3 regions of the Enterobacter sp. TMH.L2 genome follow, and region 2 is predicted to be linked to each of the others. Evidence: predicted binding sites of a transcription regulator. Region 2 holds the regulator's gene; each other region holds the start of a gene.
What was found. The regulator PurR, encoded in region 2, represses purine synthesis genes. The targets are predictions, from matches to a motif close to CANGCAAACGTTTGCNTG.
Positions count from the first base shown of each region.

Region 1: the regulator PurR is predicted to act here: its motif matches at 1,453-1,470, upstream of gcvT (glycine cleavage system aminomethyltransferase GcvT).
Region 3: the regulator PurR is predicted to act here: its motif matches at 1,210-1,227, upstream of gltB (glutamate synthase large subunit).

Region 1 is NZ_CP193791.1:601,627-604,907, reverse strand. Features, by position in the region: gene gcvH (glycine cleavage system protein GcvH) at 1-236, opposite strand, end outside; gene gcvT (glycine cleavage system aminomethyltransferase GcvT) at 266-1,363, opposite strand; gene ubiI (FAD-dependent 2-octaprenylphenol hydroxylase) at 1,856-3,055, opposite strand; gene ubiH (2-octaprenyl-6-methoxyphenyl hydroxylase) at 3,068-3,281, opposite strand, start outside.
Region 2 is NZ_CP193791.1:2,728,546-2,731,826, reverse strand. Features, by position in the region: gene punC (purine nucleoside transporter PunC) at 1-317, opposite strand, end outside; gene punR (DNA-binding transcriptional activator PunR) at 432-1,370, shown strand; gene purR (HTH-type transcriptional repressor PurR) at 1,367-2,392, opposite strand; gene cydH (cytochrome bd-I oxidase subunit CydH) at 2,685-2,774, shown strand; gene sodB (superoxide dismutase [Fe]) at 2,857-3,281, opposite strand, start outside.
Region 3 is NZ_CP193791.1:325,431-328,711, reverse strand. Features, by position in the region: gene mnmL (tRNA modification radical SAM protein MnmL/YtqA) at 1-577, opposite strand, end outside; gene gltB (glutamate synthase large subunit) at 1,257-3,281, shown strand, end outside.

The sequences.
Region 1 (3,281 bases), 2.1 Mb from region 2:
ACGATTTCACCGCTGATTGGGGCGTAGATGTCAGAAGCCGCTTTCACGGATTCAGCAACGGCACAATCATCACCGGCAGAAACGGTGGCGCCCACTTCAGGCAGGTCAACAAATACCATGTCGCCCAGCAGTTCCTGTGCGTGTTCGGTGATGCCTACGGTGTAGCTGCCATCAGCTTCTTTACGCAGCCATTCGTGCTCTTTGCTGTATTTCAGTTCGTTCGGCACATTGCTCATTGTTTTCTCCTGATACCTGATTTCAAAATTTAAAGCGCGACCGGCTTACCGGCGCGAACAAAAATAGGTTTGGTGACTTTGACCGGCATTTCGCGGTTGCGGATCTGCACGATCGCCGTTTCACCGATGCCCGCCGGGACGCGAGCCAGCGCAATGCTGTAGCCGAGCGTTGGCGAGAAGGTGCCGCTGGTGATTGCCCCTTCGTGCGTATTGCCCTGCGCGTCGGTAAACCGTACCGGCAGCTCATTACGTAATACGCCTTTTTCGGTCATGATCAAGCCAACCAGCTCTTCGGTACCGTTCGCGCGCTGTGCTTCCAGCGCTTCACGGCCGATAAAATCACGATCTTCAGGCTGCCACGCGATGGTCCAGCCCATGTTCGCGGCTAGTGGAGAAACACCTTCGTCCATGTCCTGGCCGTAAAGGTTCATGCCAGCTTCAAGACGCAGCGTGTCGCGAGCGCCCAGGCCGCAAGGCTTAACGCCCGCTTCAACCAGCTGCGCCCAGAATCCCGTTGCCTTGTCGTTCGGCATCGCAATTTCATAGCCCGCTTCGCCGGTGTAGCCGGTGGTGGCAATAAACAAATCACCAGACTGCACGCCAAAGAACGGTTTCATGCCTTCAACGGCTTTACGCTGCGCTTCGCTAAACAGCGTGGCGGCTTTGGCTTTCGCATTCGGCCCCTGAACGGCAATCAGCGCCAGGTCGTCACGCACGGTGACGGACACGCCAAACGGTTCAGCGTGCTGGTTGATCCAGGCAAGGTCTTTTTCACGAGTAGCGGAGTTAACAACGAGGCGGAAATAGTCTTCGGTGAGGAAATAGATAATCAGGTCGTCAATCACGCCGCCGGAAGCATTGAGCATGGCAGTGTAAAGCGCTTTGCCCGGCTGGGTGAGTTTGGCGACGTCGTTGGCGACCAAGTAACGCAGAAACTCGCGGGTACGGCTGCCGTGCAGATCGACGATGGTCATGTGCGACACGTCGAACATACCGGCGTCGGTGCGTACGGCGTGGTGCTCATCAATTTGCGAGCCGTAGTGCAGCGGCATCATCCAGCCGTGGAAATCAACCATGCGGGCACCGCAGAGCGTGTGCTGTTCAAATAAGGGGGTCTGTTGAGTCATCTTTTCCTCTTTAACCATCTGGTGGCAAGGCGGATTTGGCTTTGCCAACCGTCAGACGAAACCCGGCATCGCCACCGTTCCCCGATAGCGACGCAAACGTTACCTTTGACCTGAACTTACCACCGAACGGGGGCGTAAACCATAAGCGAAAAACGGTCATTGCATTAGCTTATGACCCAAATGGGAGAGGAAGTGTGCAGAGTAATTCACTGTAAAAATGCGATTCACTCCACATTAACAGCAGGTATTTAGTGTCGAATTTAGCACTGGCTAACATTTACGACCATTTCAGAAACAAATTGACTACATCGCATAATTTGTAAGATTAGAAAATGTAATCCGAGATTTGTCCTGAGATTAGAATATTTCAAACGAGGGAGCAGATACCCTTCCCGATCATCGGGAAGGGAAATGTGACGGGGTTATCACTATAGATTCCATCAGGTGGGTGAGTACTGCTCACCCCCGTGTAGCTCGAAGTATGACGAGTATTTATTGCAGCCAGGATGGCAGATCTTGCAACCCCATCGCCTGGCGAACCAGTTGAGGTTTAACTCCCGGCAGCGTATCGGCAAGCTTCAGGCCAATATCTCTGAGGAGTTTTTTCGCCGGGTTGCTGCCGGCGAACAAATCGCGGAAGCCTTGCATACTGGCCAGCATCACCGCCGCGCTGTGCTTGCGGCTGCGCTCATAGCGACGCAGGTAGAGATGCTGCCCAAAATCTTTGCCTTCGCGATGCAGGCGGCGAATTTCCGCAATCAATTCCGCGGCATCCATAAAACCGAGGTTGACGCCCTGTCCGGCCAGCGGGTGAATGGTATGGGCGGCATCACCCACCAGCGCCAGACGATGGCCGGCAAAGCTGCGGGCGTAGCGGCCCGTCAGCGGGAAGGTGCGGCGCTCGCTTTCAACAGAACACAGGCCGAGACGCATGTTAAACGCAACGGAAAGCGCCTGGTTAAACGCTTCATCGTCGGCCTGCTGCATACGAGCCGCTTCTTCCGGCGGCAGCGACCAGACAATAGAGCAAAGATGTGGGTCAGAAAGCGGCAGAAATGCCAGAATGCCTTCGCCGTGGAACACCTGACGTGCGACGGCCTGATGCGGCTCGGCGGTGCGAATCGTCGCTACCAGCGCATGATGGTTATAGTCCCAGAACGTCAGCGGGATATCGGCTTTGTCCCGCAGCCAGGAGTTGGCGCCATCTGCGCCCACCACCAGCCTTGCAGTTAGCATTGTGCCGTCTTTCAGGGTCAGGAACGCGTCGTTTTCACCCCAGGCGACCTGGTGAATGTCCACGGGTGCCATCAGGCTGATGTCGCTGCATTGCTCCGCACGTTGCCACAGCGCCTGGTGGATCACCGAGTTTTCGATGATGTGCCCCAGGTGGCTAAAACCGAAGCTCTTATCATCAAAGGCGATTTGCCCGAAGCTGTCTCGCTCCCAGACTTCCATCCCGTGATAGCTGCTGGCTCGCTCGCTGATTTTTGGCCACGCGCCCAAATGCGTCAGCAGCTTTTCGCTCGCCGCATTGATAGCCGAAACGCGCAGTTCCGGGGCAGCGTCAGGCCCCAGCGGCTGGGGAAGATGACTTTCAATGACCGCAACGCGCAGGCCGCTGCCCTGAAGTCCGCAGGCCACCGCCAGCCCCACCATGCCGCCGCCGACAATCGCCACATCTACGCTTTGCAAATTGACTCTCCTTTAACGCGCCACCCAACCCAGGGTGCGCTGAGCCAGCACGTCTCGTGCCGGAGTAAAATGTTCCATCGCCATCAGGCCAAGGTTACGGCCCGCCACCAGCGGTGCCCAGCGGTTAGCAAACAGCTTAACCAGCCCGTCAGTGACGCCAATGGTTGCCGCTTTATCTGCGGCACGGCGCTGCTGATAAGCGGCCAGAACCGGGAAGCTGCCGACA
Region 2 (3,281 bases):
ACGGCCTGAACAAAGCGAAGCACCAGCAGCGTGGTGGCATCCTGCACCCAAAGCATTCCGATACAGCCGACGGCAAACATGGCCAGGCCAATCAACAGCACAGGTTTACGCCCGAAGCGGTCGGAAAGCGGGCCCCAGATTAGCTGGGCAAAAGCAAAGCCGGCGAGGAACAGGCTCAGGCTGGCACTCACGGCGGAGGCGGTGGTACCCAGATCTTGTTGAATGGCGGCAAAGGCGGGCAGGTACATGTCGGTGGCCAGGAAACCCAGCACGCTCAGCCCCGCAAGCCAGATAAGAAATCCCTTTGATGGTTGCATGTTTCACTCTTGATTTTGATAGCAGGTTAACGGGGCAGGAGTCTACGGAGTGCAAAACCGCTTGTGAAACGCTAATATTTGCAAATTGCATTCAAATTTTTTGCAGGCAGAAATATGTGGTCTGAATATTCGCTGGAAGTGGTTGATGCCGTGGCGCGAAACGGCAGCTTTAGCGGTGCAGCCCAGGAGCTTCATCGCGTGCCTTCTGCCATTAGCTACACGGTGCGTCAGCTTGAAGAGTGGCTGGCCGTGCCGCTGTTTGAACGGCGTCATCGGGACGTTGAGCTGACCGCCGCCGGGGCGTTTTTTCTCAAAGAAGGTCGGTCTGTTATCAAAAAAATGATGGCAACGCGCCAGCAGTGCCAGCAGATAGCCAACGGCTGGCGTGGGCACCTGTCCATTGCGGTAGACAATATCGTTAAACCTGAGCGTACTCGCCAGCTGGTGCTGGATTTTTATCGTCATTTCCCGGATATCGAGTTAAGGGTTTCCCAGGAAGTGTTCAACGGCGTGTGGGATGCGCTTGCCGACGGGCGAGTTGAGGCGGCGATTGGCGCCACGCAGGCTATCCCGGTCGGGGGGCGTTACGCATTTCGGGACATGGGGGCGCTAAGCTGGCGCTGCGTGGTTTCCGCTGACCATCCGCTTGCGAAACGGGAAGGTATTATTCTGGATGATGACATCCGTCCCTGGCCATCCCTTGTGCTGGAAGACACATCCCGTTCGTTACCCAAGCGCATTACCTGGCTGCTGGACAACCAACGCCGCGTGGTGGTGCCGGACTGGGCGTCGGGGGCGGATTGCCTGACGGCGGGATTATGCATTGGTATGGTGCCGACGCACATTGCCCAGCCGTGGCTCGTCAGGGGCGACTGGAAAGAGCTGATGCTGGAGAATCCATTCCCGGACGCGGCCTGCTGCTTAACCTGGCGGCAGGACGATGCTTCGCCCGCTTTGAGCTGGCTGCTGGACTATTTGGGTGACAGTGAGACGATGAATCAGGAGTGGCTGCAGGAGCCGGGTAACACATTCCCGGCCCCCGAAGAGGCTTAGCGGCGGTAATCGCGGAACGGACCGTCGGCCACCGAGCGGCGTTCAATCAGACGAGGATGGACTTCAATCGTCTGCGACTCTTCGCGCTTATTAATGATGCGGTCGAGCAGCATGTTAAACGCCGTTTCGCCCAGGCGCTCTTTCGGCTGGTGGATTGTGGTCAGCGCCGGAGAGAAATAGCGGGCGTTGCGCACGTTGTCATAGCCGATGATAGAAATGTCCTGCGGCACGCGCAGCCCCATTTCGTCTGCGGCGCAAATTGCACCCATCGCCATAATATCGCCGCCGCAGAAAACGGCGGTAGGGCGATGCGGCTGGTTAAGCAGTTGCTGCATGGCGCGATAACCAGACTCTGGTTCGAAATCACCCTGAACCACCCAGTTATCTGGCACTTTGATATTGGCTTCTTCAAGTGCCTTCAGGAACCCTGCATGGCGGCCGCCGCCGGTATTTCGCTCCAGCTGACCCGGAATAGCACCGATATCGCGATGGCCACGTTCAATCAGGTAGCGGCCCGCAAGGTAGCCGCCGTGGAAGGCATTATCGACCACGGAATCGGTAAAGTCCGCACGAGCTTCGCCCCAGTCCATCACCACCATCGGAATATGGCGGTACTCTTCCAGGGTTGAAAGCAGCGTCTCAGGGTATTCGGAACACATGACCAGCAGCCCATCCACGCGTTTTTGCGCCATCATGGACAGGTATGCACGCTGCTTTTCAAAGTTGTTGTGCGCGTTGCCCAGAATCAGGGTGTAGCCCTTGGCGAAACAGCTGTTCTCAACGGATTCAATAATTTCCGCAAAATAAGGGGCTTCGCTTGAGGTAGCAAGCAGGCCGATGGATTTGGTGTGGTTGACCTTCAGGCTGCGAGCCACGGCGCTAGGCGAATAGTGCAGCTCTTTGATGGCTGCCCAGACGGCGTTGCGTGTCTCTTCCGCCACAAAACGGGTCTTGTTAATGACATGTGACACAGTGGTAGTGGAAACGTTTGCGCGCTTCGCTACGTCCTTAATCGTTGCCATTAGATGTCACTCCAGACCATATCGTAAACTCCTGATAACTCATGTGTTAAACGTTTGCCTTCGCTAACTCCTGGGGCAACACGTTGGTTCCAGGCCTGTCGGGGATGCGACATACAGCGGGAGGAGGGCGTTGCCGGGCGATACGCGGTAAATTAGCGAAGGATTTTGGCTTATCCCGGGGCAAAGTGGAAGAGGGAAAACCGATATCTGTGCAAATCCAGCAGGATTTTTATCGCTAATTGTGGGAAAATCACCCCACATACACTTTGTAGGGAAATAAAAGGAGCTTACGATGAGTACCGATCTGAAGTTTTCCGTGGTGACTACGGTTATCGTACTGAGTCTGATTGTTGCCGGGGCGCTAACCGCCGTCCTGCACTGATTTACAAAGGGCCGCTTTCGCGGCCCTTCTCGTATATAGAAGAAAAGCGTTGCTTCCCTCCTTCGTGGTTAACCGCTAAAAATCAGCCTGCCAGGTTTTGCGCAACAAATTCCCAGTTGACCAGCGCCCAGAAGTGGTCGAGATAAACCGGGCGAGCGTTGCGATAATCGATGTAGTAAGCATGTTCCCATACGTCCACGGTCAGCAGCGGTTTTGCTCCGGTTGTTAATGGGGTACCTGCGTTAGAGGTCGAGACGATAGCCAGGCTGCCGTCGCTATTTTTCACCAGCCATGTCCAGCCGGAGCCGAAGTTTTTGATGGCCGCTTCGGTGAACTGCTTTTTAAAGGCTTCCACGCTGCCAAAAGCGTGGTTGATGGCTGCCAGCACGTCACCGGTCGGCTCCCCGCCGGCATTCGGCGCCAGGCAGTGCCAGTAGAACGTATGGTTCCAGACCTGGGCCGCGTTATTGAAGATCCCGCCGTCAGATCCTGTCACGATCTCTTCCA
Region 3 (3,281 bases), 2.4 Mb from region 2:
GGCCTTCACCCGGTAAACCGACAATAAGATGGCTGCAAACTTTTAAACCTCTCGCTCGGGCCCGTCGGGTAGTTTCCTGATAACAGGCAAAATCGTGCCCCCGGTTGATACGGTGCAGCGTTTTGTCATTCGCCGTCTGTAACCCCAGCTCCAGCCATACCTCATAGCCCTGTGCATGATAATCGCTTAGCAAATCCAGCACGCTGTCGGGCACGCAGTCAGGCCGGGTACCGACGCACAGCCCCACGATGCTGGTCTGGCTCACCGCCTGCTGGTACATCGACCGCAACACCTGCACTTCAGCCCAGGTGCTGGTATAGGCCTGGAAATAGGCCAGATAACGCTGAGCGCGGTTCACCCGGCTGGCCTGGTGTGCGAGCTGCTCAGCGATGGAATTGTGCTGCTGCGTTTCGTCAGCGAAAGAGGCCACGTTGCAAAAAGTACAGCCGCCTCGCCCGATAGTCCCATCGCGATTGGGGCAACTGAAACCACCATGCAGCGTGAGTTTATGGACTTTTTGCCCATAGCGACGAGAGAGATCGCCGCCAAACATATTGACTAATTTCTGTAACTGCATAATCTGATGGGCCGTCCCGAAAAAGGGACCTAGCCTGCCATTTTCTTCTCGCACCGGCGATGACCTGGATCAATCGCTTTGGCGCAGCCTTATCCACTGCATATAAACTCAAAATAAGTGCAACTCTATTCACATAGCACTTGATTACTTTTCCTTATGACGCCGCCCTTTATTTAAAGAATATGACGAACGGTGAAAAACAGTGTCATGCTGCACTCCGCGGGGGTTAAGTAGCATATCATGCTGGCAATATCATTCATGCCAGCATGGTCTGGAGTTTCACGGCCTTTCGGATAGTGAGGACGATCACATAACACTCGGCGTTCACCGTCGTCCCCCCATAGCCAAAAAAGCAAAAAAAACCATTAAATTCATTTAATTAAGCCACTCTTAGTACGATTCCGTATAAATAAGAATGCCATTTGACCTGTGTGCTCTTTCCCGATAAGTTGGAAATCCGCTGGAAGCTTTCTGGATGGGTTCTGTGCCCATCATATTTATGCAGTAATTGAGATTCCCTCTAAAGCAAGTCCTCAACACTTGTGACACCGGATGCGTTGGACATTAAGAGGGCGACACGCGAGGCAAGCGTATGATGCGCAAACCCCGTCGCCATGCCCTTGCTGCGTCCACGCGCAAACGGTTGGGAGTAACGTAGAGCCTGGGGAGGTTCACTGATATGTTGTACGATAAATCCCTTGAGAAGGATAACTGTGGTTTCGGCCTGATCGCCCACATAGAAGGCGAACCTAGCCACAAGGTAGTGCGTACCGCTATTCACGCGCTAGCCCGTATGCAGCACCGTGGTGCCATCCTTGCCGACGGTAAAACCGGCGACGGTTGTGGCCTGCTGTTGCAAAAACCCGATCGTTTCTTCCGCATTGTTGCAGAAGAACGCCAGTGGCGTTTGGCCAAGAACTATGCCGTTGGCATGATTTTCCTGAACCAGGATGACGCGCTTGCCCGCGCCAGCCGCCGCATTGTTGAAGAAGAGCTGCAAAACGAAACCCTGTCTATTGTTGGCTGGCGTGAAGTGCCGGTGAACAAAGACGTGCTCGGTGAAATCGCCCTCTCCTCTCTGCCACGTATTGAACAAATATTCGTTAACGCCCCGGCGGGCTGGCGCCCTCGTGATATGGAACGCCGCCTGTTTATCGCCCGTCGCCGTATCGAAAAACGTATCCAGGAAGATAAAGACTTCTATATCTGCAGCCTGTCTAACCTGGTGAACATTTATAAAGGTCTGTGTATGCCGGCTGACCTGCCGCGCTTCTACCTGGACCTGGCGGACCTGCGCCTGGAATCGGCCATTTGCCTGTTCCACCAGCGCTTCTCCACCAACACCGTGCCACGCTGGCCGCTGGCTCAGCCGTTCCGCTATCTGGCGCACAACGGCGAAATCAACACCATCACCGGTAACCGCCAGTGGGCGCGCGCCCGTACCTATAAATTCCAGACGCCGCTGATCCCCGATCTGCACGACGCTGCGCCGTTCGTGAACGAAACCGGCTCCGACTCCAGCTCCATGGATAACATGCTTGAGCTGCTGCTGGCCGGCGGGATGGATATCGTGCGCGCCATGCGTCTGCTGGTTCCGCCTGCATGGCAGAACAACCCGAACATGGATCCTGAGCTGCGCGCCTTCTTTGACTTTAACTCCATGCATATGGAGCCGTGGGATGGCCCGGCCGGGATCGTGATGTCTGACGGACGTTTCGCCGCCTGTAACCTGGACCGTAACGGCCTGCGTCCGGCGCGCTACGTGATCACCAAAGACAAGCTCATCACCTGCGCCTCTGAAGTCGGGATCTGGGACTACCAGCCGGATGAAGTGGTAGAGAAAGGCCGCGTTGGCCCGGGTGAGCTGATGGTTATCGACACCCGTGTCGGGCGTATTCTGCACTCCGCTGAAACCGATGCCGAGCTGAAAAGCCGCCATCCGTATAAAGAGTGGATGGAGAACAACGTTCGCCGCCTGGTGCCGTTTGAAGACCTGCCGGATGAAAAAGTAGGTTCGCGGGAGCTGGACGACGATACGCTTGCCAGCTATCAGAAACAGTTTAACTACAGCAGCGAAGAACTGGATTCAGTGATCCGCGTGCTGGGCGAGAATGGCCAGGAAGCCGTGGGTTCAATGGGCGATGACACCCCATTTGCCGTGCTTTCCAGCCAGCCACGCATTATTTACGATTACTTCCGCCAGCAGTTTGCGCAGGTGACCAACCCGCCAATCGATCCGCTGCGTGAAGCGCACGTTATGTCCCTGGCCACCAGCATTGGCCGTGAAATGAACGTCTTCTGCGAGGCAGAAGGCCAGGCACACCGCCTGAGCTTTAAATCGCCGATTCTGCTGTGGTCTGATTTCCAGCAGCTCACCACGCTGGAAGAGGAACACTATCGCGCCGATACGCTCGACATCACCTATGACGTGACCGAGAAGTCGCTGCACGAAACGGTGATGGCGCTGTGCGACGAAGCTGAACGCATGGTTCGGAATGGCACCGTCTTGCTGGTGTTGTCCGACCGTAATATTGCGAAAAATCGCCTGCCGGTTCCGGCCCCGATGGCCGTAGGCGCCATCCAGACTCGCCTCGTTGAGAAGAGCCTGCGCTGCGATGCCAACATCATTGTTGAAACCGCCAGCGCCCGCGATCCGCACCACTTCGCCGTGCTGCTGGGCTTCGGTGCGACCGCTATCTACCCG